DNA from 3 places in the Nocardioides aquiterrae genome. Region 3 is predicted to be linked to each of the others. Evidence: predicted binding sites of a transcription regulator. Region 3 holds the regulator's gene; each other region holds the start of a gene.
The links. The regulator HrcA, encoded in region 3, represses chaperone genes, less so after heat shock. The targets are predictions, from matches to a motif close to TTGGCACTCGNNNNNNNCGAGTGCCAA.
Positions count from the first base shown of each region.

Region 1: the regulator HrcA is predicted to act here: its motif matches at 1,935-1,961, upstream of groL (chaperonin GroEL).
Region 2: the regulator HrcA is predicted to act here: its motif matches at 1,565-1,591, upstream of groES (co-chaperone GroES).

Region 1 covers NZ_BAAAJE010000034.1:5,546-15,780, reverse strand. Annotated here, with positions in the region: gene groL (chaperonin GroEL) at 145-1,770, opposite strand; gene ABD086_RS24325 (ATP-grasp domain-containing protein) at 1,993-2,868, opposite strand; gene ABD086_RS24320 (LacI family DNA-binding transcriptional regulator) at 2,890-3,921, opposite strand; gene ABD086_RS24315 (YciI family protein) at 4,048-4,389, shown strand; gene ABD086_RS24310 (RNA polymerase sigma factor) at 4,386-5,579, shown strand; gene ABD086_RS24305 (MoaD/ThiS family protein) at 5,652-5,930, opposite strand; gene thrC (threonine synthase) at 5,948-7,213, opposite strand; SAM riboswitch class I at 7,221-7,341, opposite strand; gene lon (endopeptidase La) at 7,489-9,801, opposite strand; gene otsB (trehalose-phosphatase) at 9,856-10,235, opposite strand, start outside.
Region 2 covers NZ_BAAAJE010000020.1:37,035-47,269, forward strand. Annotated here, with positions in the region: gene ABD086_RS18425 (hypothetical protein) at 1-314, shown strand, start outside; gene ABD086_RS18430 (class I SAM-dependent methyltransferase) at 372-1,538, opposite strand; gene groES (co-chaperone GroES) at 1,728-2,021, shown strand; gene groL (chaperonin GroEL) at 2,103-3,728, shown strand; gene ABD086_RS18445 (hypothetical protein) at 3,772-4,788, opposite strand; gene ABD086_RS18450 (GNAT family N-acetyltransferase) at 4,862-5,725, shown strand; gene guaB (IMP dehydrogenase) at 5,746-7,248, shown strand; gene ABD086_RS18460 (hypothetical protein) at 7,245-9,329, opposite strand; gene ABD086_RS18465 (IclR family transcriptional regulator) at 9,411-10,199, opposite strand.
Region 3 covers NZ_BAAAJE010000019.1:76,878-87,112, forward strand. Annotated here, with positions in the region: gene ABD086_RS17820 (MFS transporter) at 1-162, shown strand, start outside; gene ABD086_RS17825 (ATP-binding protein) at 180-3,581, shown strand; gene ABD086_RS17830 (Crp/Fnr family transcriptional regulator) at 3,573-4,232, opposite strand; gene ABD086_RS17835 (DUF3097 domain-containing protein) at 4,572-5,426, opposite strand; gene ABD086_RS17840 (hypothetical protein) at 5,474-5,647, opposite strand; gene ABD086_RS17845 (MBL fold metallo-hydrolase) at 5,665-6,456, opposite strand; gene hrcA (heat-inducible transcriptional repressor HrcA) at 6,525-7,541, shown strand; gene dnaJ (molecular chaperone DnaJ) at 7,583-8,758, shown strand; gene ABD086_RS17860 (16S rRNA (uracil(1498)-N(3))-methyltransferase) at 8,760-9,500, shown strand; gene ABD086_RS17865 (hypothetical protein) at 9,582-9,899, opposite strand; gene ABD086_RS17870 (class I SAM-dependent methyltransferase) at 9,954-10,235, opposite strand, start outside.

The DNA of each region.
Region 1 (10,235 bases), on a different contig from region 3:
GGCCGTTCGGTGTTGCTCTGCTGGCGAACAGCGTGGCGACTCGGTTTCGAGACGCGTCGCTCGCCCTGCGCTGGCGCGCAGTTCGAGCCGACGCTCCTCAACCTGGCACCTGGCTTGACCCCAGCAAGCTCGGGTCAGGGGTGCTCAGAAGTCCATGCCGCCCATGCCGCCGGACGGGTCGCCCATCGGGGCGGCCTTCTCCGGCTTGTCGGCCACGACGGCCTCGGTGGTGAGGAAGAGCGCCGCGATGGAGGCGGCGTTCTGCAGCGCGCTGCGGGTCACCTTGGCGGGGTCGATGATGCCCTCGGCGATCATGTCGACGTACTCGCCGGTGGCGGCGTTCAGGCCCTGGCCCGACGGCAGGCTCTTGACCTTCTCCGCCACGACGCCGCCCTCGAGGCCGGCGTTGATCGCGATCTGCTTGAGCGGGGCCTCGGTCGCGACGCGCACGATGTTCGCGCCCACGGCCTCGTCACCGGTCAGGTCCAGCTTGTCGAACGCCGTGACCGACGCCTGCACCAGGGCGACGCCGCCGCCGGCGACGATGCCCTCCTCGACGGCCGCCTTCGCGTTGCGGACGGCGTCCTCGATGCGGTGCTTGCGCTCCTTGAGCTCGACCTCGGTGGCCGCGCCGACCTTGATGACGGCCACGCCGCCGGCCAGCTTGGCGAGGCGCTCCTGGAGCTTCTCGCGGTCGTAGTCGGAGTCCGACTTCTCGATCTCGGCGCGGATCTGGTTCACCCGGCCGGCGATCTGGTCCGGGTCGCCCGCGCCCTCGACGATGGTGGTCTCGTCCTTGGTGATGACGACCTTGCGGGCCTGGCCGAGCAGCTCGATGCCGGTCGACTCCAGCTTGAGGCCGACCTCCTCGGAGATGACCTGGCCGCCGGTGAGGATAGCGATGTCCTGCAGCATGGCCTTGCGGCGGTCGCCGAAGCCCGGGGCCTTGACGGCGGCGGACTTGAAGGTGCCGCGGATCTTGTTGACGACCAGGGTCGACAGCGCCTCGCCGTCGACGTCCTCGGCCAGGATCAGCAGCGGCTTGCCGGACTGCATGACCTTCTCCAGCAGCGGGAGCAGGTCCTTGACCGACGAGATCTTCTGGTTGGCGATCAGGATGTACGGGTCCTCGAGGACCGTCTCCATGCGCTCGGGGTCGGTGACGAAGTACGCCGAGATGTAGCCCTTGTCGAAGCGCATGCCCTCGGTGAGCTCGAGGTCGAGCCCGAAGGTGTTCGACTCCTCGACGGTGATGACGCCTTCCTTGCCGACCTTGTCCATCGCCTCGGCGATGATCTCGCCGACGGTGGTGTCGGCCGCGGAGATGCTCGCGGTGGACGCGATCTGCTCCTTGGTCTCGACGTCCTTGGCCATGCCCAGCAGCTGCTCGGACACGGCGGCGACGGCCGCCTCGATACCGCGCTTGAGACCCATCGGGTTCGCGCCGGCCGCGACGTTGCGCAGGCCCTCGCGGACCATCGCCTGGGCCAGGACGGTCGCCGTCGTCGTGCCGTCACCGGCGACGTCGTCGGTCTTCTTGGCGACCTCCTTGACCAGCTCGGCGCCGATCTTCTCGTAGGGGTCCTCGAGCTCGATCTCCTTGGCGATGCTCACACCGTCGTTGGTGATCGTGGGGGCGCCCCACTTCTTCTCGAGAACGACGTTGCGGCCCTTGGGGCCGAGGGTGACCTTGACGGCGTCGGCGAGCGTGTTCATGCCACGCTCGAGACCGCGCCGGGCCTCCTCGTCGAATGCAATCAGCTTCGGCATAACTCCTGCGATTCCTTCGCATCGGAAGTTCTGGACCGGCCGGCGGGTTGCCCGCGACGGACGGCCCCCGCTCGACCCGGCGAACCCTTCTCGCCGGCGCATCGGGACCTCAACGTCGCCGTTCCGGTGTTGTCACTCTCGGGACGAGAGTGCCAGCGTCATGTTTAGCACTCGACCCCTGCGAGTGCAAGACACTCCGAGGCCGTCAGCCGAGGGCGAACGTCACCAGGTCTTGGGGTACGCGCGGGCGGCGACCGCCTCCGCGAACGGCAGCGCGTTCAGCGGCAGCACGTCGAGGTACAGGCCGGGCTCGGTGAGCTCGACCTCGCTGACCACGAGCCGGCCGTCGTACCGCATCATGTCGACCCGGCCGTAGACGATCTCCTCGCCCAGCAGGTCGACCACGGTGGCGATCGCCTCGGCGGCCAGCGAGGCGGCCTGCTCGCCCAGCTCGACCGAGCGCGAGGTGCCGCCGTAGTGCTCGTGCACGCGGATGTCGTTCACGCTCGGGAGCTTCTGGACCTGGCTCACCGGGCGGCCGGCGATGACGAAGACCGAGAGCTCGCCCTCGGTGTGGATCGACTCGACCAGCGGCTGCACGACCCACGGTCCCTCGTGGCCCTCCTGGGGCAGCCAGACCCGGCCGTCGGAGACCACCTCGAGGCCGCGGCCACCGGAGCCGACGCGGGGCTTGACGACCGCGAGGCCGTACTTGTCGGCCGCCGCGCGCACCTCGAAGATCGTGTCCGCCGCGACGGTCGGCACGACCGGCAGCCCCGCCTCCTGGAGCTCGACGAGGTAGCGCTTGTCGGTGTTCCAGCGGAACACCGCCGCCCCGTTGAGCAGGGTCGGGCCGACGCCGGAGGCCCAGCCGAGGAACTCGCCGAGCCGGGCGTCGTAGTCCCACGCGGACCGGACCGCGACCACCTCGGCGGTGCCCCAGTCCACGCCGAGGTCGTCCCAGACGACCCAGCGGCTGGCGAGCCCGTGCGCGGCGAGGGCGGCGTCGAGCGCGCCGTGACCGGGCTCGCCCTCGGCCCACTCGCGACTGGTCGCGAGCAGGACGAGGGGCACCTGGGCCTCGCCGCGCTGCTCCATACCGAAATGCTAGGCGCTCGGTCAGGTGCTGTCGCGCACGACCAGACGGGTGGTCAACATCCGGCCCGGGTGGTCGCGCTCCGGATCGGCCATCGTCTCGAGCAGCAGGTCGACCATCGCGCGGCCCATCTCCTCGGGCGACTGGTGCACGGTCGTCAGCGGCGGCTGGGTCGACTGGGCGATCGGCGCGTCCTCGAAACCGACCACCGCGACGTCCTCGGGCACCTGTCGCCCGGCCTCACGAAGCGCCTGGAGGGCACCCGCGGCCATCAGGTCGTTGGCACAGAACACCGCGTCGAGGTCCGGCGCCCGCTCGAGGAGCGCCCGCATCGCCGCCGCGCCGCTCTGCTGGCCGAAGTCGCCGCGCTCGACGAGCCGCTCGTCGACCTCCCGGCCGGCCGCGGCCAGGCCGGCGGCGTACCCCTGGAAGCGCGAGCTGCCGGCGACCATGTCCGCGGGGCCGGCGATCGTGGCGATCCGGGCGCGGCCGCGCTCCACCAGGTGGGCGACGGCCAGGCCGGCGCCCTGGACGTTGTCCACGTCGACGAAGCCGTCGCGCAGGTCCTCGCGGGTGCGCCCGCCGACCACGACCGGTACGCCGTGCGCGCGGATCCGCTCCGGCAGCTCGTCGTCGTCGTGCAGCGAGAGCAGCAGCACGCCGTCGACGTGCTGGCGGGTCAGGTAGCGGTCCAGCCCGCCGCGGCGCTCGGACGCCTGGGCGAGCAGCAGCACCAGCTGCCGGTCGGCCTCGCCGAGGGCGGTGCCGATGCCGCGCACGACGCCGGCGAAGAACGGTTCGCCGAAGACCCGCTCCTCGGACTCGGCGATCACGAGCGCGACGGTGTCGGTGCGGCGCTTGACCAGCGCCCGGGCGGCGGCGTTCGGGACGTAGCCGAGCTGCTCGATGGCGTTCTCGACGGCCTGCCGGGAGCGCTCGGAGACCTTCGCGCCGCCGTTGATGACGCGCGAGGCGGTCCCACGGCCGACGCCGGCGAGCGCGGCCACCTGCTCGAGGGTGGGCCTGGCCCCGGTGGTCACCGACCGTTCCGTCATGGCGTCAGTATGCCGTCGAGCAACGGGCGCCCGGCGTCGCCGTCGAGGATCGTCGCGGGTTGTCGATCCGCGCCCGTCCGGCCCGTCATCTCGGTGTCAGACTCGTCCCCGTCGAGAGGAACCACCATGACCACCTACGCCGTCCTGCTGCCCGGTGACGAGGCCACCTGGGAGTCCGCGTCGGAGGAGCAGCGCGCCGCGATGTACGCCAGGCACGGCGAGTTCGCCCGGCTCCTCGAGGAGCGCGGCCACCAGATCACCGGCGGCGCGGAGCTCACCCACTCGCGGGCCGCCAAGGTGGTCCGGGCCGACGGTGTCACCGACGGCCCGTACGCCGAGACCGTCGAGCAGCTGACCGGGTTCTACACGGTCGAGACCGACGACCTCGACGACCTGCTCGAGGTGTGCGGCCTGCTCGCCGGCCCGGACGGGGTCGTCGAGGTGCGGGCCACCGTCGACCACGGATGACCGTTCCCGAGTCGCTGCTGCGCGAGGAGTGGGGCCGGCTGCTGGCCCTGCTCGTCGCGCAGTTCCGCCGGCTCGACCTGGCCGAGGACGGGCTCGCCGACGCCTTCGAGGCCGCCGCCCGGACCTGGACCGCCGTGCCGGACAACCCGCCCGCCTGGCTGCTGACGGCCGCGCGCCGGCGGATCGTCGACCGGCTGCGCCACGAGGAGGTCGCGACCCGGAAGCTGCCGCTGCTGGCGGTCGAGGCGTCGCTGCAGGAGGAGGCGCAGGCGTTCATGGCCGATGCCGGGGAGCCCGTGCTCGACGAGCGGCTGCGGCTGGTGCTGCTGTGCGCGCACCCGTCGCTGCCGCGCGAGTCGGCGGCGGCGCTCACGCTGCGGCTCGTGCTCGGCGTCCCGACCGAGGACGTCGCCCGGCTGTTCCTCGTCCCCACCCCGACCATGGCGGCCCGGCTGACCCGGGCGCGGAAGAGGCTCGCCGGGCAGTCGTTCACCGTGCCCGCGGACCTGTCCCCGCGGGTCGCCGTCGTCGCGGACGTCTCCTACCTGGCGTTCACCACCGGCTACGCACCCGGCTCCGGGCCGGACGTCCTGCGCGCCGACGTCGCGGCCGAGGCGATCCGGCTGGCGCGGGTGCTGCGCGCCGTGCTCCCGGAGCCGGCCGTCGAGGTCGACGCCCTGCTCGCGCTGATGCTGCTGCACCACGCGCGCCGCGATTCGCGCGTGCTCGACGGGCGCCCCGTGCTGCTCCCCGACCAGGACCGCTCGCGCTGGCGGGCCGCCGAGATCGACGAGGCACTGGAGCTGCTGCGCCCCTGGGTGCAGGCGCCGCCCTCGCCGTACCTCCTGCAGGCGCTGATCGCCGCCGAGCACGCGATCGCGCCGACCGCGTCGGCCACGGCGTGGGACCGGATCGCCGACCGCTACGCCGAGCTGGAGGAGGTCACCGGCTCACCGGTCGTGCGGCTCAACCGCGCGGTCGCGGTCGCCGAGGACCGCGGCCCGGCCGCCGGGCTCGCGCTCCTGGACGGCCTGGCGCTGCCCGGCCACCGGCTGCCCGCCACCCGGGCCGAGCTGCTCGCCCGGCTCGGGCGCCTCGACGAGGCGCGCACGGCGTACGACGAGGCGATCGGTCGCTGCGCCAACCTCGCCGAGCGGGCGCACCTGATCGAGCGGCGCGCCCAGCTGTAACGCGGTGTTGTCCCCACTATGAACCCGTTGCAGCGGGATCCTAGTGGGCCTGACACCGCGTTACACGCAGGATCAGCAGCCGCCGGCGACCGCCGGGATGACCGAGATCTGGGTGCCGTCCGGGGTGGGGGTGGCCAGGTTGTCCAGGAAGCGCACGTCGTCGTTGCCGACGTAGACGTTCACGAACCGGCGCAGCTCGCCGGAGTCGTCGAGCACGCGGCCCTTGATCCCGCTGTAGTTCGCGTCGAGGTCGTCGAGCACCTCGGCGAGGGTGGCGCCGGAGGCGCTCACCTCGGACTCACCTCCGGTGTAGGTGCGGAGGATGGTCGGGATCCGGACGGAGACGGGCATGGGGTTCCTCTCGGGACTCAGGCGAGGCCGGTGGCGGCGAAGGCGGCGTACGTCGGGGCGATGGTCGCGGCCGGCGCGACGGCTCCGGACACCGCGTCCAGCGTCTTGAGGCCGTGGCCGGTATTGATCACGACCGTCTCCAGCGAGGTGTCCAGCTGGCCGGTCTCGACGAGCTTCTTGAGCACCGCGACCGTCGTACCGCCGGCGGTCTCGGTGAAGATCCCCTCGGTGCGGGCCAGCAGCACGATGCCCTCGCGGACCTGGTCGTCGGTGACGTCCTCGACCGCGCCGCCGGTCTCCCGGCAGATGTCGAGCACGTAGATGCCGTCGGCGGGGTTGCCGATGGCCAGGCTCTTGGCGATGGTGTCGGGCTTGACCGGGCGGATCGCGTCGACGCCGGCCTTGTAGGCGACCGACACGGGCGAGCAGCCCTCGGCCTGGGCGCCGAAGACGCGGTAGGGCTTGTCCTCCACGAGGCCGAGCTTGATCAGCTCCTGGAACGCCTTGTGCACCTTGGTCAGCTGCGAGCCGCTGGCGACCGGGATCACGATCTGGTCCGGGAGCCGCCAGCCGAGCTGCTCGGCGATCTCGTACCCCAGGGTCTTGGAGCCCTCGGCGTAGTACGGGCGGACGTTGACGTTGACGAACGCCCAGCCGTCCTCCTCGCCGGCGATCTCCGAGGCGAGCTTGTTGACGTCGTCGTAGTTGCCCTCGACGGCGACCAGCGAGTCGGTGAAGATCGCGCTGTTGACCTGCTTGGGCTGCTCGAGGTTGCTCGGGATGAACACCACGGTCTTGATGCCGGCGCGGGCACCGGCCGCGGCGACCGCGTTCGCGAGGTTGCCGGTCGACGGGCAGGCGAAGACCTTCGAGCCGAACTCCCGGGCGGCGCTCAGCGCGCAGGCGACCACGCGGTCCTTGAAGGAGTTGGTGGGGTTGGTGGAGTCGTCCTTCACCCACAGGTTGTCGATGCCGAGCTCGGCGCCGAGGTTGGCCGCCTTGAGCAGCCGGGTGAAGCCGGGCTCGGTGTTGGGGCTCTGCTCGATGTCGGCGGGCACCGGCAGCAGCGCCTTGTAGCGCCAGATGTTGCGCGGGCCGGCCTCGATCTCCTCGCGGGTGACGGCCGGGAAGTCGTAGGCGACCTCCAGCGGCCCGAAGCACTCCGGACAGGCGTAGTGGGGGCCGAGCTCGACCTGGTGGCCGCACTCGCGACAGGACAGGGCCCTGGCGTTGCCGAACGCGCCCTCACGCAGGGACAGCTTCTCGATGACAGGTGCGCTCACGGAGTCCTCCTCATCTTTCCGGCGCGACCTTCGCGTCGGACGGATTTGGCACCGGGCCCGCATGCGGATCGCGTGCGGCGGTTGCCGGGACTTCACAGGGCCGTTCCCTCAGTCCCTCTGGATGAGCTGGGAGAAACAGTACGCGGGCCGTCTCAGCATGCGCACATCGGTTCCGCATGCTGGACGGCCCGCGTCCGGTGGTTGGAGAGATAGTCCCTGACGGAAATGTCGTCGAACGGCGGTCCGGACAACATTTTCGTCAGGGACTATCCGTCTCAGGCGGCGATCGTGGCGGCCGCCTGAGGCTGCGACAGCGCGCCCCGGACCACGTCGAGGACGTCGCCGACCACGTGCACGGTGAGCGACTCGAGGACGTCGGCGGGGACGTCGTCGAGGTCGGGCTCGTTGCGCAGCGGCACGAACACCTCGGTCAGGCCGGCCCGCTGGGCGGCGAGCAGCTTCTGCTTCAGCCCGCCGATCGGGAGCACCCGGCCGTTGAGCGTGACCTCGCCGGTCATGCCGACCTCGGACCGCACCGGCCGCCCGGTGGCGAGCGAGGTCAGGGCGGTCACCATCGTGATGCCGGCCGACGGCCCGTCCTTGGGTACGGCGCCCGCGGGCACGTGCACGTGGATGGCCCGGTCGAGCACCGCGGGGTCGACCCCCAGCTCGGCCGCGTGGGAGCGGACGAAGGACAGCGCGATCTGCGCGGACTCCTTCATCACGTCGCCCAGCTGGCCGGTCAGCGTCAGGCCCGCCGGGCCGTCCGCCGCCGACGCCTCGATGAACAGCACGTCGCCGCCGAGGCCGGTGACGGCCAGGCCGGTGGCGACGCCGGGCACCGAGGTGCGCTCGGCCGACTCCGGGGTGAACCGGGGCCGCCCGACGAGCTCCTTGAGGTCGGGCAGGTCGATGTCGACGCGCGAGGCGCCGGTGGCGAGCCGCGTGGCCGCCTTGCGCAGCGCCTTCGCGAGCAGCCGCTCGAGCTGCCGCACCCCCGCCTCGCGGGTGTAGTTCGCGGCGAGCTCGCGCAGCGCCGCGTCGGACACCGTGACCTCGGCGTCGGTCAGCGCCGCGCGCTCCAGCTGCCGGGGCAGCAGGAAGTCGCGGGCGATGGCGACCTTGTCGTCCTCGGTGTAGCCGTCCAGCGTCACCAGCTCCATGCGGTCCAGCAGCGCGGACGGGATCTGCTCGACGACGTTCGCCGTCGCGACGAACAGCACGTCGGACAGGTCCAGGTCGAGCTCGAGGTAGTGGTCGCGGAAGGTGTGGTTCTGCGCCGGGTCGAGCACCTCGAGCAGCGCCGCCGCCGGGTCGCCCCGGTAGTCGGAGCCGACCTTGTCGACCTCGTCCAGCAGCACGACCGGGTTCATCGAGCCGGCCTCCTTGACGGCCCGCACGATCCGGCCGGGCAGCGCGCCGACGTAGGTGCGCCGGTGGCCGCGGATCTCCGCCTCGTCGCGCACGCCGCCGAGGGCGACCCGCACGAACTTCCGGCCGAGCGCCCGCGCGACGGACTCGCCGAGCGAGGTCTTGCCGACTCCCGGAGGACCGGCCAGCAGCACCACGGCGCCGGAGCCCCGGCCGCCGATCACCTGCAGGCCGCGCTCCGCGCGGCGGGCGCGGACGGCGAGGTACTCGACGATCCGCTCCTTGACCTCGTCGAGGCCGTGGTGGTCGGCGTCGAGCACGGCGCGGGCGGCGACGACGTCGTCCGCGTCCTCGGTGGTGACGTTCCACGGCAGCTCGAGGACGGTGTCCAGCCAGGTGCGGATCCACGCGGCCTCGGGGTTCTGCTCGCTGGAGCGCTCGAGCTTGTCGACCTCCTTGAGCGCGGCCTTGCGGACCGAGTCGGGCAGGTCGGCGGCCTCGACGCGCGAGCGGTAGTCGTCCGCGCCCTCGGGCTCGCCCTCGCCGAGCTCCTTGCGGATCGCGGCGAGCTGCTGGCGCAGCAGGTACTCGCGCTGCTGCTTCTCCATGCCGTCGCGGACGTCCTCGCCGATCTTGTCGGTGAGCTCGGCCTCCGCGAGGTAGTCGCGGGTCCAGCCGATCAGCTTCTCCAGGCGCGACTCGACGTCGGGGTCCTCGAGCAGCTCGCGCTTGCGGTCGGTGGAGAGGTACGGCGCGTAGCCGGCCGCGTCCGCGATCGCGGACGGGTCGGACATCTGGTGGACCTGGTCGATGACCTGCCAGGCCTCGCGGCGCTGGAGCACGGCGACGACGAGCCGCTTGTACTCCTCGGCCAGCTCACGGGCGTGGTCGGAGAGGACGTCGGGGACCTCGTCGACCTCGACCCACAGGGCCGCGCCGGGACCGGTGACGCCGCTGCCGATCCGGCCGCGGGCACCCGCCTTGAGGACGGCGGCAGGACTGCCGCCGGAGAACCGGCCGACACGGTCGACGGTCGCGATCACGCCGAACGACGCGTACCGGTCCTCGAGTCGCGGGGCGACGAGGACCTGGTTGCCGGAGCCGGCGCGGGCCGCGTCGATCGCGGCCTGGGAGGACTCGTCCAGCTCCAGCGGCACGACCATGCCGGGGAGCACGACGACGTCGTTGACGAAGAGAACGGGAAGCTTCAGGGACATGCCTCCACAACGTGCACGCCGCGGGCGGTGTTCCGGAGAGGGCCTCCTGTTCGCTCAGGACGAACGCGCGTCGGCCGTGAGCCGCCGCAGCAGGTCCAGCACGCCCTCCGGGCCGTGCACGACCACGTCGGCGCGCTCGGCCAGCGCACTCACCTCGTCCGACGCCGAGCAGACGAGCAGGGTCGGGAGGCCGTCCTTGGCCAGCGCGGTCACCGCATCGAACGCCTCGACGTCGCCGAGGTCGTCGCCCGCGAACAGGAACGCCCCCGCGTCGAGCTCGGCCACCAGCGTCTCGACGGCCCGGCCCTTGTCCATGCCGGGCGCGCGCACCTCGATCACCTGCCGGCCGGGCTCGAGCACCAGCCCGTTGCGGTCGGCGAGCTCGCGCAGCGGCCCGAGCAGGCGCTGGTACGCCGCGTCGGGGTCGGCCATCC
Region 2 (10,235 bases), on a different contig from region 3:
CCAGCGGTAACCGGACCTACGAGGACGTCAGCGGCGAGTACATCGGCATGAGCGACGAGCAGAAGGCCTCCGAAGAGGGCCAGGCGCTCGCCGGCCTGCGGCAGACGCTGTTCATGGGCAACACCCTGCGCGGCCTGCTCCTGTACGGCTACGCGTTCGCGACCATCGGCACCATCGCCGGTATCGCGTCGGTCGTGGCCTTCGGCGGCGCCGCCCTGCTGCTGGTCCTGTTCGGGCTCGGCCTCTGGCACGCCCGCAAGGTCGAGAAGACCGCGGACGTCAAGGTCAGCGGCGCGATTCCCCACACCGCCTGATCACGCACTGCGTACTGGACCCTCCCGGGGCGGCGCCCCGGGAGGGTCCGGCGCGTCTCAGAACGGCTTCACCAGCAGCGCGATCCCGTGGCCGCGGGCCCGGGTCAGCACCAGCGTCGCCTCGTCCTCCCCGTGGAGGTCGAGGCGTTTGCGCAGCTGGTCCGGCACCACGTCGACGCCGCGCTTCTTGATCGTCAGCCGGCCGATGCCGCGCTCGCGCAGGGCGGCGCGCAGCGCCCTCTCCCGGTAGGGCAGCTCCTCCCGGACGACGTACCCCCGGGCGAACGGGGTGCGGTACGACGCGTCCGAGGTCACGTACGCGATGTGCTCGTCGATCAGCCCGCCCTGCACGCCGGCCGCGACGGCGGTCACGAGGCCCGCGCGAATCACCGCGCCGTCCGGCTCGTAGAGGAACCGGCCGACGTCGCGGACGCCGGCGCCCGGGTCGTCCTCGTCGGTGATGGTCGCGAGGCCGCCGTCGCCGATGACCGTCGCGCGGCGCGCGGTGGTCGCCAGCCGGCCGGACCACAACGCCGCCTCCTTGACGTCGCCCTGGTCGCTCACCCACTCCGCCTCGACGCCCTCGGGGACCAGCTCGTGGGGGATGCCGGGCGCGACCTTGACGCAGGAGTCGCGGCGCAGGAGTCGCTCGACGAACGACCACGGGGGCGTCCACCCGTCGGCGTCGAAGGTCCGGCCGCGCGCCGTCCGCCGGGACGGGTCGGCGAACGCCACGTCGAACGGCGACGGGTCGACCGTGGTCGCGTCCGCGACCGTGACCGCCCCCGGGAGGCCGAGGGCGGCGAGGTTCGCCTCGGCCACCGCCACCCGCACCGGGTCGATGTCCACCCCCGCGGCGGTGAGCCCGGCCCGCGCGCACGCCAGCAGGTCGCCGCCGATGCCGCAGCCCAGGTCGATCACGGTTCCCACCGAAGCGGCGACCAGGCGCGCCGCGCGGTGGGCGGCGACCCGCTGCCGGGTCGCCTGCTCGAGCCCGTCGGGGGTGAAGTACATGCGGTCGGCGTCCGGACCGAACTTGTCCCGGGCGCGGATCCGCAGCGTCGCCTGGGTGAGCGCGACGGCGACGTGCTCGGGAGCGGCGGTGCGCCGGAGCCGGTTCTGGACCGCGAGCACGTCGCCGCCCTGCTGAACCTCCCTGCTGGCCTCCGCGAGCAGCCGCTGGCCGTCCTCGGTGAGCAGCCAGCGGAACGACTCCAGGTCCATCCCGGGATCCTCCCCCAGGGGTCTCTCTGGCACTCCGGCGGGGAGAGTGCTAGTTTCTGATTTGGCACTCTCCCCGTGAGTGTGCCAGCGCTTGCGACAACGGTGCGACCCCCGCGACGGCGTACCCGACCCGCAAGCACCAGACGTGCCTCACCCAACATCGAAGTGCCAGAAAGTGGAGGTCGACACGTGTCGGTCAACATCAAGCCCCTCGAGGACCGCATCGTCGTCAAGCCGCTCGACGCCGAGCAGACCACGGCCTCGGGCCTGGTCATCCCGGACACCGCCAAGGAGAAGCCCCAGGAGGGCGAGGTCCTGGCGACCGGTCCCGGTCGGATCGACGACAACGGCAACCGCGTCCCGCTCGACGTGAACGTCGGCGACAAGGTCATCTACAGCAAGTACGGCGGCACCGAGGTCAAGTACGCCGGCGAGGAGTACCTCATCCTTTCCGCGCGCGACGTCCTCGCCGTCGTTTCCTGAATCACCGAACGGGTCGTCCGCCTCTCCCGGGTGAATACACCCGCCTGAGGCGGACCACCCGATCTTCGTCAGAGGAGAGCAATGCCCAAGATCCTGGAGTTCGACGAGAGCGCCCGCCGTGCTCTCGAGCGCGGCGTCGACGCGCTCGCCGACGCCGTCAAGGTGACGCTGGGGCCCAAGGGCCGCTACGTCGTCCTCGACAAGAAGTGGGGCGCCCCGACCATCACCAACGACGGCGTGACCGTCGCGCGTGAGATCGAGCTCGACGACCCGTTCGAGAACCTCGGAGCGCAGCTGACCAAGGAGGTCGCCACCAAGACCAACGACATCGCGGGTGACGGCACCACGACCGCCACCGTGCTGGCGCAGGCGATGGTGCACGAGGGTCTCCGCGCGGTCGCCGCCGGCGCGAACCCGATGGGGCTCAAGCGGGGCATGGACGCCGCGGCCGAGGCCGTCGGCGACGCGCTCAAGGAGGCCGCCCGCGAGGTCGACTCCGTGGAGGACATGGCGTCGGTCGCCACCATCTCCAGCCGCGACAGCGTGATCGGCGAGTTGCTCTCGCAGGCCTTCGACAAGGTCGGCAAGGACGGCGTGATCACGGTCGAGGAGTCCAACACCATGGGCACCGAGCTCGAGTTCACCGAGGGCATGCAGTTCGACAAGGGCTACATCAGCCAGTACTTCGTGACCGACCCGGAGCGGATGGAGGCCGTCCTCGACGACCCGTACATCCTGCTGCACCAGGGCAAGATCTCGGCGGTCTCCGAGCTGCTGCCGCTGCTCGAGAAGGTCATCCAGTCCGGCAAGCCGCTGTTCATCCTCGCCGAGGACGTCGAGGGCGAGGCGCTCTCGACGCTGGTCGTCAACAAGATCCGCGGCACGTTCAACGCCGTCGCGGTGAAGGCCCCGGCGTTCGGCGACCGCCGCAAGGCGATGATGCAGGACATCGCGACCCTGACCGGCGGTCAGGTCGTCGCCCCCGAGGTCGGCCTCAAGCTCGACCAGGTCGGCCTCGAGGTGCTCGGCCAGGCCCGCCGCGTGGTGGTCACCAAGGACAACACCACGATCGTCGACGGTGCCGGTGACCCGGCCGAGGTCGCGGCCCGCGTGAACCAGATCAAGGCCGAGATCGAGAACACCGACTCCGACTGGGACCGCGAGAAGCTCCAGGAGCGCCTCGCGAAGCTGGCCGGCGGCGTGTGCGTGATCAAGGTCGGCGCCGCCACCGAGGTGGAGCTGAAGGAGAAGAAGCACCGCATCGAGGACGCCGTCTCCGCGACGCGTGCCGCGATCGAGGAGGGCATCGTCCCCGGCGGCGGCTCCGCGCTCATCCACGCGGTGTCGGTCCTCTCCGACGACCTCGGCCTGACCGGCGACGAGGCGCTCGGCGTGCGCGTCGTGCGCAAGTCCGCCGACGAGCCGCTGCGCTGGATCGCCGAGAACGGTGGTGAGAACGGCTACGTCGTCACCACCAAGGTGCGCGAGCTCGGCCCCGGCAACGGCTACAACGCCGCGACCGGCGAGTACGGCGACCTGGTCGCCCAGGGCGTCCTCGACCCGGTGAAGGTGACCCGCTCCGCGCTGGTCAACGCCACCTCGATCGCGGGCATGCTGCTCACGACCGAGACCCTCGTCGTCGACAAGCCCGAGGACGAGGAGCCCCAGGCGGCCGGCCACGGCCACGGGCACGGTCACGGCCACTGAGTGATCGATGAGGAAGGCCCCGCCGGCACGGCGGGGCCTTCGCTCATTTCAGGCGGACGACGAGGTCCTTGCCTCCGCTCTGCGGCCACACCTGCACCGGGTGCTCGCCGGGGCCGCCGAGCGGCCAGATGTCGCCGTACCCGATGTCCGAGACGTCCAGCAGCCGCCCGGTCGCGAAGTCGTAGAACCTGTCGTAGAAGAAGACGCCGCGGTCGCTGGTCCCGAAGGCGCCGTCCTCCATGGCGATCTCGAGGATCGCGGTCGTCGCGCCGGAGCGGTCCACGACGATCGCCTTCTGCTCGGGGTGGTCGCAGGCGAGGACGGCGACGAACTCGCTGCCGTTGCTCTGGATCGGGTTGCTGCGCTGGGAGCACCCGGCCGGCATCTCGGTCGTGGTGACCGCGCCGGTGGCGACGTCCTGCAGCAGGACCTGGCCCGGCCGGTCGACGTCGGGCTGCCTCGTCCAGGCGAGGATGCCGTCGGCGTAGACCGGGTTGCCGCGGTGGCGGCCGCGCGGCGTGAGGGTCCCGGAGTGGCCGAACCGGATCGACCAGACGTTCCTGTCGGCGTGGTCCTCGCGGGGCGGGGCGCTGCCGTACCAGACGGTGTCGCCGTCCAGGCCGATGACGTAGGACACCTGCCGCTCGAACTCCTCGGGCAGCCGGAAGGAGCGCACCCGGCCCGTGTCGCGCCGGTAGCGGAGGATCGTCGTGCGGCCCGTCCGGGAGTTGACGTCCTCGTACCAGGCCTCGCTCGCCGTGACCCGGAGGAGGCCGGAGCCCCTGTCCGGCCCGGGCAGCCTCTTCCGGTGCCCGGACTCCGGGTCGAGGACCGTGAAGGTGTTGCCGCCGTGGGCGTACCGCTGGAGCACGATCCTCCCTGCCGGCGTCACCCCGACCGGGTAGCCGTCCTCGCCGGGGCGGATGGTCGCCAGTCGCGTGTAGTCGCGTCCCGGACGGGCCTTGACCGCGTCGTCGGGGGTGACCACGACCGGGTCGGCGAGGGCCGGCGAGGACCCGAGCAGGAGGACGAGGGCGAGGGCGAGTCCGAGAGCACGCATCGAGCGAGCATACGTAAACCGGGCGAAACACGCCGGACTTCGACGCGCAACGTCGCCGGTCCACGCTGACGCCATGTTGTGGCGAGTACGGACGACCCTGCCCGACCGGCCCGGTGCGCTGGCCGCGTTGGCGGCGGCCTGCGGCGAGGCGGGCGTGAACATCTTGGGCCTGCAGATCTTTCCCGGCGTCGAGTCGGTGACCGACGAGCTGGTGCTGCGCACCCCGGACGGGTGGGGTGAGGCCGAGATCGCCGACCTGCTGGGGCGCTCGGGCGGCCACTCGGTGAGCGCCGCCCCGTGCACGGAGGCCGCGCTGATGGACCAGCCGACCCGGTACGTGCAGGCCGCGCGGTCGATCCTGGGGCAGCCGGCGTCCTTCCCCGAGGTCGTGGCCCGGCTGTTCGACGCCGAGGCCGGCTCGTCGCCCGAGCTGGACGTGATGGACCTGGTCGTCGGGGACGTGCGGGTGCAGGTGAGCCGTACCGCGCCGTTCACGGCGACCGAGCACGCGCGCGGCGCGGCGATGGCGGACCTGGTGTCGGACGTGCTGGCGCGCGGCCATGCACCCGCACCCCCGGCGGCCGGCAGGCGCGTCGGCGCGGGCCGCACGCCCGAGTACGTCGCCGACGGCGACTCGGTGTCGGCCACGGTCGACGGCGTCTCGGTCGGGTTGGCGGTGGTCGCGGCCGACGGCGAGGTCACGCTGCGGGTCGACCCCGCGTGGCAGCGCCGCGGCATCGGCACCCGGCTGCTCGTCGACGCCGCGCGGCTCGCGAGCGGGCTCGGGACCGACGAGATCGTGCTGACCACGCGGTCGGACAACCAGGCCGTGCTGCCGATGGTGATGGCCGCCGGTCTCCGCGGCCGGATCCGGATGGCGGGCGACCTCCTGACCGTGCGGATCGCCGTCCGCGACCTGAAGCCGCTGCACGCGTAGCCGGTCGGTAGGCTGGGGGAGTGGAGGTTCCCGAGAAGTTCGCCACCCTGGGCCTGACCTACGACGACGTCCTCCTGCTGCCCGGTCACTCCGACCTCGCGCCGGCCGACATCGACATGACGACGCGGCTGACCCGCGAGATCAGCCTCAACGTCCCGCTGGTCAGCGCCGCGATGGACACCGTGACCGAGTCGCGGATGGCGATCGCGATGGCCCGCCAGGGCGGGCTGGGCGTCCTGCACCGCAACCTCTCGATCGAGGACCAGGCCTACCAGGTCGACCTCGTGAAGCGGACCCAGACCGGGATCATCCCGAACCCCGTGACGATCGGCCCGGACGCGACGCTGGAGCAGCTCGACCAGCTGGCCGGCGAGTACCGCGTCTCCGGCTTCCCGGTCGTCGACAGCGACAACCGGCTGCTCGGCATCATCACCAACCGCGACCTGCGCTTCACCCCGGTCGCGGAGTGGGCGACCACCAAGGTCGACGAGGTGATGACCCCGATGCCGCTGATCACCGGCCCCGCCGACATCAGCCGCGAGGACGCGACCCTGCTGCTGCGCCAGCACAAGCGCGAGCGGCTCCCGCTCGTCGACGACCAGGGCCGGCTCGCGGGCCTGATCACCGTCAAGGACTTCGTCAAGGGCGAGCAGTTCCCGCACGCGTCGTACGACGGTTCGGGCCGGCTGCTCGTGGGTGCCGCGATCGGCTACTTCGGCGACGCCTGGCAGCGCGCCACCACGCTCATCGAGGCCGGCGTGGACGTGCTCGTCGCCGACACGGCGCACGGGAACGTGCGGATGCTCCTCGACATGGTCCAGCGCCTCAAGAGCGACCCCGCGACGCGCCACGTCCAGGTCGTCGGCGGCAACGTCGCCACCAGGGAGGGTGCCCAGGCGTTCGTCGACGCGGGCGCGGATGCCGTCAAGGTCGGCGTGGGCCCGGGCTCGATCTGCACCACGCGGGTCGTCACCGGCGTCGGCGTACCCCAGGTCACTGCGGTCTACGAGGCCGCGCTGGCCTGCAAGGCCGCCGGCGTCCCCGTGATCGCCGACGGCGGGCTCAAGCACTCGGGCGAGATCGCGAAGGCCATCGTCGCCGGCGCCGACACCGTGATGATCGGCTCGCTGCTGGCCGGCTGCGAGGAGTCGCCGGGCGAGCTGGTGTTCGTCAACGGCAAGCAGTTCAAGTCCTACCGCGGCATGGGCTCGCTGGGCGCGATGTCGAGCCGCGGCAAGAAGTCGTACTCGAAGGACCGCTACTTCCAGGCCGAGGTCGAGAGCGACGACAAGATCGTGCCCGAGGGCATCGAGGGCCAGGTCGCCTACCGCGGCCCGCTCGCCGCGGTCGCCCACCAGCTGATCGGCGGCCTGACCCAGTCGATGTTCTACGTCGGCGCGCGGACCATCCCCGACCTGCAGGAGAAGGGCCGCTTCGTGCGGATCACCCAGGCCTCGCTCCAGGAGAGCCACCCGCACGGCGTGCAGATGACCGTCGAGGCGCCGAACTACTCGGGACGCTAGACCGCGTAGCCCACCTGGTCGATCTTCACCCGGGCGCGCTTGGTGAGCTGCACGGTCAGCGGGGTCTGCGGCGCGACCGGCACCTCGAGCTGGCGGGCGACGGTACGCCGCCTCGGCACCTGGACCGTCACCGTGCCGCGACCGGCCGACAGCTTCAGCGTGGCGCCGCGGGGCGCGCCCGAGACCGTCACGTCGACCAGGATCGACACCGTTGCGTCGGGGAGCCCGAGATCCACCCTCCGGGTGCCGCTGAACGCGGCCGCGAGGACCGGCTTCGCCGCCGGCCGCAGGCAGTCGGACACCCGCGTCTCGATGGCGCGCAGCCCGATGCCCGTGGGGGCGGGGTCGAGGATCATGCCGCCGGCGATCGCGCAGCGGTAGTCGCCGGTGATGCTGCCGGCCTCGAGCACGACGACCCGGCGGCCCACGGGGTAGGTCGTGTCGCCGATCGGCTGGAGCCGGCCCGCCAGGGCGGCGTCGCCGGTCACGACCAGCCGCCCGGCAGCCTTCGGCTCGCTGCGCAGCGTCGCCAGCAGCGGCCGGTAGCGGCCGGCCTGGTTGGTGGTGAGGTCGCCGTCGACGGTGAGGACGCCGGTGGGCCGGATCTCGGCCGGGCCGGCGGGCAGGTCGCCGGTGATGGTGCCGTCGCCGGTGATCCGGGCGCCGCTGGTGAACGTCGTCTCGGCCAGGTCCCAGGTCGACGAGCCGGAGTGCTCGATCGTGCCCTGCCCGCCGAGGGCGATCCAGCGCAGCACCGCGGGGTCGCCCTCACCCTCGCCGATCTTCATCGTGGCGCCCGTCTTGACGATGACCTGCCCGCTGTCGAAGCAGCAGCCGCCCGCGTCGACGGTGGCGCCGGCCGGCAGCTCGAGCGTCGCGTCCTTCGGCACGGCGAGGCGCCCGCCGCCCCCGAGGACCCGCAGCGTCGATCCCGGCGCGATGCGCAGGCCGCCGGCGGGCGTCAGCAGCCCGGTCTGCCCGGGCAGGTCCCGGTCCCAGACCGCGATGGTCGTCTGCGTGCCCGCCTCGGTCGTCGCCGGGACGCCGTCGCCGATCGTGAGCCGGCCGCGCACCGTCGTACCGGCGAGCGTGACGGATCCCTTGCCCTCGATGCTCCCGACGCCGGACACCTCGCTGTACGGCCCGAGCCGGAGGACGGTGTCGTCGGCGAGGGTCAGCTTCTCGCCGTCCTCGATGAACTTCAGCGTCCCGTCGGGCAGCAGCGGGTGGTCGGGGTCGTAGGCGTCGCCGTCGGTCTCGTTGACGTCCACGACGCCGCCGCCCTTGACCGAGGCGTCGCCGACGGTGCCGTTGATGGCGTGGCCGCCGACCCGGATCGGACCGCCGGTGATCTCGAGCGTGTTGCCCGTCGGCACGACGACGTCGCCGGCGAGGTCGAAGCCGAGCTGGTCGAAGCGTGCGGTGTAGCCGGTCGCCCCGGTCGCCGAGAACACCTCGAGGGTGCCGTCGACGACGACCGTGGAGGTGGTGCCGCTGCAGCAGCGGCTGCCCAGCACCCGGGCGGCGGGGTCGACCAGCAGCTTGCCGGTGCTGGAGATCCGCAGGTTGCTGTCGAACATGAACGTCAGCCACGGGTCGTCGCCGGCCGCCGGACCGGTCATCAGCGACAGGGTGCTGTCGACCGTGAGCGTCTGGTCCCCGCCGCCGCCGAAGCGCATCGGCGTCTGGCCCATCATGATGAACGACGGCGTCGGGTCCCCGGGCGGCGCCGAGACCTTCAGGCCGGTGTTGATGTCACCGCCGTTCCACTGCAGGCTGCCGGTGATCACCTCGCCCGGCCCGGACATCGACACCAGTCCGTCGGTCGAGCCGGTCACCGTCAGCATGGCCAGCTGGATGTCCGGGACGTCGGTGATCGTGGGCCGGGGCCCGTAGGCGAGCTGGACCGAGTCGCCGTTCTGCGGCACCCCCTCGGGCTGCCAGTTCTTCTTGTTGCCCCACACGCTGCTCTCGGTGCCCTGCCACGTGTACGTCGTCGCCGCGTGCGCCGGTGCCACCGGGACGAGGACGGCGGTCACGAGGGCCGCGACGACCGTGCCGAGCAGGGGGAGCGGACGCATGGGGCCTCCTCGAGAGCGGTGGCCCATCGTCCACCGCGGCCGCCGGCCCCCACCAGGCCCGGTCGGACCATTGACGCCCGACTACTCGGGACGCTGAGCCTCCGGCCGGAAGCCCAGGGCCGCGCTGGCCCGGAGGGCCGCCGCCACGACCGCGGGAGCGAGCTCGTGCTCGCGGCCCGGCCCGACGCGCTGGAGCGGGAAGCCCAGCCCGATGACCGCCTCCAGCTCGCCCTGGTGGTCGAAGACCGGCGCGGCGATCGAGCCCACGTCCTCGTGGCGCTCCCCGAACGCCGCGAAGTAGCCCTGCTCCCGGGTGACCCGGCGCTGGCGGTCCAGGCTCGCCATCGAGGTCGGCGTCGCGTCGGTGAAGCGGGCGAGGGAGGAGCCGGCCAGGTCCGCCCACGCGTCCGGGTCGAAGGCCAGGAACACCTTGCCGGGCGCGCCGGCATGGATCGGCATCACCTGGCCGACCATGAACGGCCGCATGACCACGTGCCGGGTCGGGGCCACCGCGATCACGGTCCGGAAGACCCCGTCCCGGGCGTACAGGCACGCGGACTCGCCGGTCTGGTCGCGCAGGTCGTCGAGGATCGGCCGGACCAGCCGGACGACGTCCATCCCGAGCGTGCCGGGCGTCGCCCAGCGCACGAGCGCGACCCCGATGCGGTACCGGTCGCCGTCGCGGTCGAGGAAGCCCTCCAGGGTCAGGTCGGTGACCAGCCGCTGGCAGGTGCTGGCCGGCAGCCCGGTCCGACGGATCAGCTCCTGGAGCGTCGGCTCGGGGCTCTCCACGGTGAAGCAGTTGAGGATCGTCGTGACCTTGCGCAGGACGAGCGTCGAGCCCTTGCGGGCGCCATCGGTAGCTGCCACGCCGCCCAGCGTAGGCGCCGGATGCACCCTTGACGT
Region 3 (10,235 bases):
ATCGGGCTGCTGCGCGACGTGCCCCGCACCGCGACCGTCACCGCGACCGAGGACACCGTCCTGCTCGGCCTCGGCCGGCCCGACTTCCTGGCCGCCGTGACCGGGACGCCGGCCGCCGCCCGGGCGGCAGATGCGGTGATTGCCGACCGGCTCGCGGTCTGATGCGCCATCCTGAGGCGGTGACGAGCTGTGGCGGCTGCGGCGCCTCGGGTCAGCCGGCGGGAGCCCGGTTCTGCTTCGCGTGCGGCGCGGCGCTCCAGGCGCCGGCCTGCCCGACGTGCCGTGCGGAGGTCGTGCCCGGCGCCCGCTTCTGCAGCAGCTGCGGCGCCGAGCAGGGTCCGGCGGCGCCCCGCCAGCCGGTCGCGTCCCGACGGGTCACGAGCGTGCTGTTCGGCGACCTGGTCGGCTTCACCGCGCTGTCGGAGACCCGCGACCACGAGCAGGTGCGCGAGCTGCTGTCCCGGTACTTCGACGAGTGCCGCGCGATCGTGGCCCGGTACGGCGGGGTGCTCGAGAAGTTCATCGGCGACGCGGTGATGGCCGTGTGGGGCGTGCCCACGGCCCACGAGGACGACGCCGAGCGCGCGGTGCGCGCCGGCCTGGAGCTCGTGAACACGATCGCCGCGATGGGCTCCGACCTCGGCGTCCCCGACCTCGCGATGCGGGTCGGCATCGTCACCGGCGAGGTGGCGGTCACGATCGGGGCGGAGCAGCAGGGCATGGTCGCGGGCGACGCGGTCAACACCGCCTCCCGGGTCCAGTCGGCGGCGCAGCCCGGCCAGGTGTGGGTCGACGAGACGACCCGGCTGCTGACCTCCTCGGCGATCACGTACGTCGACGTCGGCAGCCACCCGATGAAGGGCAAGGCCGATCCCGTGCCGCTGTGGGCGGTGCGAGCCGTGGTCGCCGCGGTCGGCGGCGCGCAGCGCGCCGACGGCCTCGAGGCGCCGCTGGTCGGCCGCGACCGCGAGATGCGCCTGGTCAAGGAGCTCTTCCACCGGGTCGAGGAGAACCGGCACCCCGCGCTCCTCGTCGTCGACGGCGAGGCCGGCGTCGGCAAGTCCCGCGTCGCGTGGGAGTTCGAGAAGTACGTCGACGGCCTCAACGACGACGTCCGCTGGCACACCGGCCGCTGCCTGTCGTACGGCGAGGGCGTGGCGTTCTACGCGCTCGCCGAGGCGATCCGCACCCGCCTCGAGAACACCGCCCTCGACCAGATCGTGCCCGACCCCGAGGAGCGGGCCTGGCTCGAGCCCCGGATCGCCGCGCTGCTGGGCGTCGGGGCGGTCGGGTCGTTCCAGCGCGAGGACCTCTTCGCGGCGTGGACCACCTTCCTGGAGCGGGTCAGCGGCGCCGGCGTCCCGGTGGCCTTGGTCATCGACGACGCGCAGTACGCCGACGACGGCCTGCTCCGCTTCGTGGAGCACCTGCTCGCAGCCGCCACCTTCCCCTGCTTCGTCGTGCTGCTCACCCGGCCGGAGCTGCTGGAGGCCAACCCCGCGCTCGCGACCAACCGGCGCTCGACCGTGGTGCACCTCGAGCCGCTGGCCGACCGGGAGATGGGCCAGCTGCTCGACGGCCTGGTCGCCGGGCTCGAGCAGGACGTCCGCGACGCCCTGGTGCAGCGGTCGGAGGGCATGCCGCTGTTCGCCGTGGAGACGGTCCGCTCCCTGATCGACCGCGACCTGGTCATCCCGCGGGGCGGGCAGTACGTCCTCGCCGGTCACACCCCGCTCGACCTGGACGCGATCGGCGCGCCCGCGTCGCTCCAGGCGCTGATCGCCGCCCGCCTCGATCAGCTCCCGGCCGAGCAGCGCCGGGTGCTCGACCGGGCCAGCATCGTCGGGCGCCCGTTCTCGCGCGACCTCATCGCCGCGCTCTGCCCGGACGTCGCGGACCTGGACCGGGCGCTCGGGTCGCTGGTGCGGCTGCAGCTGCTGCGCCAGGAGACCGGCCGCTTCAACAGCGAGGCGGGGCTGTACCAGTTCGTGCAGGCCGTGGTCCGCCAGGTCGCCTACACCACCCTGGCCCGTCGCGACCGCAAGGCCGGTCACCTCGCCGTCGTCGACCTGCTCGACGACGAGAACGCCGCGATCGCCGCGCAGCACCACCTCGAGGCGATCGACGCCGTGCCGGAGGACCCGGACGCCCCGGACCTGACCGAGCGCGCGGTCGAGCTGCTCCGGAGGGCGGCCGAGCGGGCCCGTGTCCTCGGGGCACCGAGCGAGGCCGCGGGCCACCTCCGGGTCGCGCTGGGGCGGGCGACCGACCCGCTCGTGCGTGCCGACATCCACCTCGAGCTGGCCCGCGCCCTGCAGGACACCGAGGACCCGGCCGCCGCGATCGAGCCCGCGGAGGCGGCCCGCGACGCGTTCGACGCGATCGGCGACGAGCTCAAGGCGGCCGAGGCGGTCAACGTGCTCGTCTACACGATCGCGGTCGGCCGGGGCGACTACGAGACGCCGGCGACGATGGCGCAGGAGCGGTACGACGCGCTCCGCGACCGCGAGGACGCGGCGCGGGTGCGGCTGGAGCTCGCCCAGAACCTGACGCGCATCAAGCTCCGGACCCAGCACGGGTTCGGCGACCACGCCGCCGAGCACGTCCGGCTGGCCGAGCAGTACGGCGAGGAGGCCTACATCGCGGAGGCGTACATCGGCTTCGCCCTGCACCACATGGTCAGCGGCATGCGTGGCCTCGGCCGGGTGCTCTTCACCGCCGCCGCCGAGATCGCCCGCCGCAACCACCAGGTCGTGATTTTGGCGCGCGCGCTGGTGAACCTCAACGTCACCTGGGCGTCCGACGACGCGGCCCGCGCTCGCGAGTACGGCCTCGAGGCGGTCGAGGTGTCCCGCCAGGCCGGGGTGGCGATCGGGCTCTCCAGCGCGATGTCGAACCTGGCCCTGGCCTGCCTGGTCACGGGCGACTGGGACGACGCGCTGCTGTTCGCCGACGAGGCGGTCGTCGACGAGCCCCTGGCCGAGCTGGTCCGCGCCCGGATCGCCGGCGCGCGCGGGACGGGGTGGCGGCTGCCGGCCAACCTCGACGACCCGAAGTACGCCGGCGACGACCTGTCGCTGCGCTGCTTCGTCGAGCTGACCCGTGCGCTCGAGGCGCAGGGCGCCGGCCGTCCGGCGGGCGCGCTCGCGCGCCAGGCCGCGGAGACCGCGTTCTCGGTCGGCGGGATGTACGACGACTTCACCCTGATCTGGAAGGTGGCCACCGAGGTCGCCTGGGCGGACGGGGACCGGGAGGCCCTCGCCGGGCTGATCGCCATCGTCGACGGCTACCGCGGCGGCGGGCTGCCGGTCGGCGTGCGTGCGCAGCGCAGTCGGATGGCGGGGCTGCTCGCCGCCTCGGCCGGCGACGACGAGGCGGCCGAGGCGCACCTGCGCGACGCGATCGCCCTGGCGGTGCAGTGGCACTCCGAGCCGACGGTGGCGCTCTGCCGCGCCGACCTGGCCGCGGTGCTGCAGCGCCAGGGCCGCGCCGACGAGTCGGTCGAGCAGGCCGGTCAGGCGCAGCAGATCTTCACCCGCCTCGGGGCCGCCCGGTGGGCCACCGACCAGGTGTCAGCCTGAGAGGTCTGCCAGCCGGTCCCGGTCGAGCACCGTCACCCGGCCCCGGCCGAGCTCGACGATCCCGTCCGCTGCGAGGCGCTGCAGCACCTGGTTGACGCTCGGCCGGGTACCGCCGACCAGCTCCGCGAGGTGCTCCTGGGTCAGCGGAACGACGACCGCGCCGGGCCGTCCGTCGTCGTAGAGCTCCGCGAGCTCGGCCAGCCGCCGGTGCACCCGGCGGTCGAGGCCGTCGTACATCGCCTCGAGCAGCCGCGCCGACAGCTCCTCGACGCGGCGGGCCATCAGGGAGAGCAGGAGCTGGTTCGCGGCCGGGTGGCGGCGGCGCAGCTCGCGGAACTCCGCGGCCGACAGCGACAGCGTCTCCGCGGGCTCGAGGGCCACGATCGTGGCCGAGCGGACCGGCGGGCTGCCCTCCAGCAGCGACAGCTCGCCGAAGTAGTCGCCCGGCCCGAGCAGGTTGATCGTCGCGTTCTCGCCGTCGCTGGTCGACACCCGTACGGCGAGCCGCCCGGACGCCACCAGGTGCAGGCTGTCGGACGGGTCGCCGTCGTTGACCAGCACCTCGCCGCGACCGTAGCTGCGCCGGCGCGCGGCGGCCAGCACCCGGCGTCGTTCGTCCTCGTCGAGCGAGGCGAGCAGCGACCACTCCACGGGAACCAGTGAACCGCAGTGTCAGCGAGCGAACGGAACGACCGGCCGGACAGGGGCAGAGTCGTCCGTACCGACTCAGAGAGGGGAGAGAGCGATGACCAGCACCGTGCAGCCGCCGCGTGACCTCGACATCGACCGCTGATCCGCCCCGGACTGAGCTTGCGAAGTCCGGCCAGCCAGGTCGCATCGAGACAGCACCGACGTCACCCGGTCGATCGTTCGCGCCACGAACTGGGTTTCGAGACGGGTCGCTCGGACATCGCAGGCTCCGTCCGAGCCGAGCCTCCTCAACCTCCCCGCCCCAGCGCCGTCGTGAGCGGGCTCAGTTCCTTCGCCCGCTCACCCCGGGGAGGCGGTGACGAAGTCGATCAGCTCCTCGACCCGGCCCAGCAGGGCCGGGTCGAGGTCGTGGTACGAGGAGACCTTGCTCAGGATGTGCTGCCACGCGCGGGCGATGTCGGCCTGGTCGCGGTGCGGCCAGCCGAGCTGCTGGCAGACGCCCTTCTTCCACTCGATCGAGCGGGGGACGTCGGGCCACCTCGGCAGGCCGAGTCGGTCGGGCTTGACCGCGGCCCAGATGTCGATGAACGGGTGGCCGACGATGAGCACGTGCTGCCCGACCGGTGACTTCGCGATGCCCTGGGCGATCCGGCTCTCCTTCGAGCCCGCGACCAGGTGGTCGACGAGCACGCCGACCTTGCGGTCCGGCCCGGGCCGGAAGTCGCGGAGGTGGTCGGCCAGGTCGTCGACGCCGCCGAGGTACTCGACGACCACGCCCTCGATCCGCAGGTCGTCGCCCCAGACCTTCTCCACCAGCTCCGCGTCGTGGCGGCCCTCGACGAAGATCCGGCTGGCGCGGGCGACCCGGGCCTTCGCGTCGGGCACGGCGACCGAGCCGGAGGCGGTCCGGGTCGGCTTCGCGGGCGCCGCCGTGCGCACCGGCGCGGTGAGGATCACCGGCCGGCCCTCGAGCAGGAAGCCGGGCCCGAGCGGGAAGGTACGCCGCCGGCTGCGCCGGTCCTCGAGCGTGACGGTGTGCAGGTCGCGGTCGACCGCGACGATCTCGCCGCACCAGTCGGTCGTGACCTCCTCGACGACCGCGCCCAACTCCGCGGGCGCCTCGACGGCGCGGCCGCGCTTGGGGGCGCGCCAGTCGGTGGAGAGGACGTCACTGCCGTACCGGTCCGAGCTCATCCCGCCACGCTAGGAGAGCCCGCCGACAGTCGGCGGACGGCGCGCCGTCAGTCGGCGGCGTCGTCCTCGTCACGCTGCTCGGGCGTCTTGCCGCCGAGCACGTCGAGCTCCTCGCGCGACTTCGCCTCGTCCGGGTCGAGGTCCTGGGCGAGCGGGTTGTCGTCGGTGGGCTGGAGGTCCTCGGGGAGGTCCTCGTCCTCGATCCCGGTGTTCTCGGTCATGCCGGGGGAGTACCCGCTCATAGGAGCGGCAACCGCTTCTGGCTGCGCGGCAGCTGCTCGTAGCCGCGCCGGACCGCGTCCGCGAGGCCGGCGCGCGGCCACGGCCAGTCGCCGGCGTCCAGCGCCTGGTCGACCGGGACGCCGCGCGCGGCGAGGTCGCGGATCGTCTCGGCGACGATGCCCACGGTGTTGCGCTGCTCCTCGACGAACGCACGGCCGACCGGTGCGCCGTGGCCGGGCACCACGACCGTGGCCGGGGTCGTGAGGCCCAGGACGACGTCGAGCGAGAGCGGCCAGTCCATCGGCCAGCTGTCGGAGCCGAACGACGGGGGAGCCGACTCCTCGACCAGGTCACCGGCCAGCAGGACGTCGGCGTCCGGCACCCGCACCACCAGGTCGCCGCCGGTGTGCCCGCGGCCCGGGTGCACCAGCTCGACCTGGCGGTCGCCGAGGTCGAGCACGATCGCGCTGGAGAACGTCCGGTCCGGCGGGACCGCGACCTCGGCGTCACCCCACTCCGCCAGCTCCTCGGCGGCCGTCTCGTGCGCGACGATCGGCACCTCGCCGTACGCCGCCCGGAAGGTGCCGTTGCCGTAGGTGTGGTCGAAGTGCCAGTGGGTGTTGACGATCCCTGTCACCCCGCCGGCGCCGACCGCGCGCACGTCCTCGACGACCTCCCGGGCGTGCTCGGCGGAGCCGTGGGTGTCGACGACCAGCAGCCCGCCGGACCCGCCGACGAGGGTCACGTTGACGTCCCAGTCCGGGTAGCGGCCGACCCAGACGCGCTCCGCCACCTCGGTGAACCTCACATCGACACCCTAGGGCTTGTAGGATTGGCACTCCCGACATTCGAGTGCCAGCAAGGAGGCGAGGGCCCATGCAGGAGGAGCGCAGGCTCGCCGTCCTCCGCGCGATCGTGGAGGACTACGTCGCCACGGAGGAGCCGGTCGGCTCCAAGGCGCTGGTCGAGCGGCACGGCCTCGGCGTCTCGCCGGCGACGGTGCGCAACGACATGGCGGCCCTGGAGGACGAGGGCTACATCACCCAGCCCCACACCAGCGCCGGCCGGGTGCCGACCGACAAGGGCTACCGGCTCTTCGTCGACAAGCTCGCGTCGGTCAAGCCGATGAGCGCCGCCGAGAAGCGCGCGATCGCCACGATCCTGGACGGCGCCGTCGACCTCGACGACGTCGTGAACCGGTCGGTGCGGCTGCTGTCGCAGCTGACCCGGCAGGTCGCGGTCGTGCAGTACCCCACGCTGTCCCGCTCGACGGTCCGCCACGTCGAGGTGATCGCGCTGGCGCCGTACCGGCTGCTGGTCGTGCTGATCCTCAGCACCGGCCGCGTCGAGCAGCGCCTGGTCGAGGTCGGCGGCGAGCTCTCCGACGACGACCTCACCGACCTGCGCTCGCTGGTCAACCGGGCCGCGGTCGGCGAGGTCATCGCCGACGCGGCCACCGCGCTGCGGGCGCTCGTGCCCGCCGAGGGCGGCACCCCGGTCACCGCGGCGGTCGTCGAGACGCTCGTCGAGGCGATGTCCGACCACCGCTCCGACGAGCGGATCGCGGTCGGGGGCGCGGCCAACCTGGCCCGGTACGGCGACAACTTCGACTCGGCCGTGCGTCCGCTGCTCGAGGCGCTCGAGGAGCACGTGGTGCTGCTCAAGCTGCTCGGCGAGGCGACCACCGGCGAGCTGCTGACGGTCCGGATCGGCCACGAGGGGCCGTACCAGGAGCTCGCGTCGACCAGCGTGGTCGCGACCGGCTACGGGCCGGGCGACGAGGCGTTCGCGCGACTCGGCATCGTCGGCCCCACCCGCATGGACTACCCGGGCTCGATGGCCGCGGTGCGCGCCGTCGCGCGCTACGTCTCGCGCATCCTCGACGAGGCCTGAGTGCCCGCCCCCGAACACGCACAGACAGAAGGAAACCGATCTTGAGCCAGGACCTGTACGAGCTTCTCGGTGTGGACCGCGGTGCGGATGCCGACACCATCAAGAAGGCCTACCGGCGGCTCGCGCGTCAGTACCACCCGGACGTCAACCCGGACCCGGATGCGCAGGAGAAGTTCAAGGAGATCTCGCTCGCCTACGAGGTGCTCTCGGACCCGGGCAAGCGGGCGTCGTACGACCGTGGCGGCGACCCGTTCGGCGGCATGGGCGGGGGCTTCGGCGGCCAGGGCGCCGGCTTCTCGTTCACCGACATCATGGACGCGTTCTTCGGCGGCGCGGGCGCGACCGGTGGCCGGGGCCCGCGGCCCCGCGAGCGGCGCGGCCAGGACGCGCTGATCCGGCTCGAGGTCGAGCTGGCCGAGGCGGCGTTCGGCATCACCCGCGAGATCATGGTCGACACGGCGGTGCTGTGCAGCACCTGCCACGGCGAGGGTACGGCGCCGGGCACCCACCCGGTCCCGTGCGAGACCTGCCGCGGCGCCGGCGAGGTGGCGCACGTGCAGCGCTCGTTCCTCGGCGAGATCCGGACCCTGCGGCCGTGTGCGGCCTGCCGCGGCTACGGGACGATCATCCCGGACCCGTGCCGCGAGTGCTCCGGCGACGGGCGGGTCCGCTCGCGGCGCACGCTGACCGTGAAGATCCCGGCCGGCGTCGACAACGGCACCCGCGTCCAGCTGACCGGCGAGGGCGAGGTCGGCCCGGGCGGCGGTCCCGCCGGCGACCTGTACGTCGAGATCCACGTCGCCCCGCACCCGACGTTCACCCGGCACGGCAACGACCTGCACTGCACGGTCACGCTCCCGATGACCGCGGCCGCGCTGGGCACGACCCTCACGCTGCCCACGCTCGAGGCCGACGTGGTCGAGGGCGAGGACAGCGACACCGGGCTGGAGCAGGACTTCGAGATCGACGTCCGGCCCGGTACCCAGTCGGGGACCGAGCAGGTGCTCCGCGGCCGCGGCGTACCCGGGCTCCGGGGCGGGCGGGGCGACCTGGTCGTCACCGTGGTGGTCGAGACGCCGACCCGGCTCGACGCCCGCCAGGAGGAGCTGCTCCGCGAGCTCGCCGCGATCCGCGAGGAGGAGTCGCCGTCCGGCCAGGTGCGGCCCAGCCACAAGTCGATGTTCGGCCGGATCCGCGACGCGTTCAACCAGCACTGACATGTCGCTGCCCGTCCACCTCGTGCCGAGCCTCGACGGGGTCGCGGTGGGCGTCGAGGTCACCGTCGACGGCGACGAGGCGCACCACGCGGTCGCCGTCCGCCGGCTGCGGGCCGGTGAGCAGGTCGTGCTGACCGACGGCCTCGGCACGACGGCGCGCGGCGTCGTGGTGTCGACCGGCAAGCGGGTGTTCACGGTGGCGGTCGAGGAGCTCGCCCGCCACGAGCGCCCGGCACCCGAGGTCGTGGTCGTGCAGGCGATCCCCAAGGGTGACCGCGGCGAGCTCGCCGTCGAGGTGCTCACCGAGGTCGGCGTGGCGGAGATCGTGCCGTGGGCGGCGTCCCGCAGCGTCGCGGTGTGGAAGGGGGAGCGGGCGGCGAAGTCGCTGGCGCGCTGGCGGGCCACCGCCCGCGAGGCGTCGAAGCAGGCCCGGCGCCCGTACGTCGCGACCGTCGCCGAGCTGGCCTCGACCGACGAGGTCGCGGGCCTCGTCGCCGACGCCGACCTCGCCGTGGTGCTGCACGAGGAGGCCACCGCGTCGCTCGCGGCGCTCGACGTGCCGGCGTCCGGCCGGATCGTGGTCGTGGTCGGCCCCGAGGGCGGGCTGACCGACGACGAGGTCGCCGCGCTCGTCGCCGCGGGCGCGGTGTCGGTGCGGCTCGGCGCCGAGGTGCTGCGCACCTCGACCGCGGGGGTGGCGGCGGTGTCAGCCCTGCTGTCCCGGACGGCTCGCTGGGGCTGACAGCTTCGTCGCCAGCGAACCCCGCCGCGGGCCCCCGGCCGCCAGCGCGCGAGCGTCCGGACGAGCTGCCGGCGGTGAGCCTCAACGCACGTCGTCCCGACGGGCGAGGAACACCATCTCCTTGCCCGGACGGTCGGGCGCATCCCGGACCTCGACGACCGTGAACCCATGACGCGCGAGATCGCGCTCGACCTCGGCGCGCTCGCGGAAGCGGAGGGTCGACGTCGACGGAACGTCCACGCCGTCGAGGGTCGTGACCGACTCGAAGGTGACCAGCGGCAGGGCGACGGCGGTGACGGTCCGCCGTACGACGACCTGCCGGCCGGCGCCCAGAACGACGGTCGTGGGCGCGACCTCCCACCGCTCCCAGTCGCGCATCTCGGGCCGCCGGGTCTCCATGACGAACCACCCGCCGGGACGAACGCACGTCCGCACCGCGGCCAGCGTCCGGTCTCAGTCCTCGTCGGACACGAAGACCTGTGCCACGTTGCCGGTCATCACCGCGGCGTCGGCGACGATGCCGAGGCTCGGGAGGACGGTCGCGTCCCCGTCGACCCAGGTCACCTGCTCGGCGCGTGGTTTCGATCTCGCGACGTCCAGCGACGCCGTGGCCGGGTCGACACCCGTGACCGTGAGTCCGGCCGCCGCGAGACGCACCGCGAGCGATCCGGTCCCGCAGCCGATGTCGACGACGGAGGAGACCCCCAGCTCCTCCACGATCGCGAGGTACGCGTC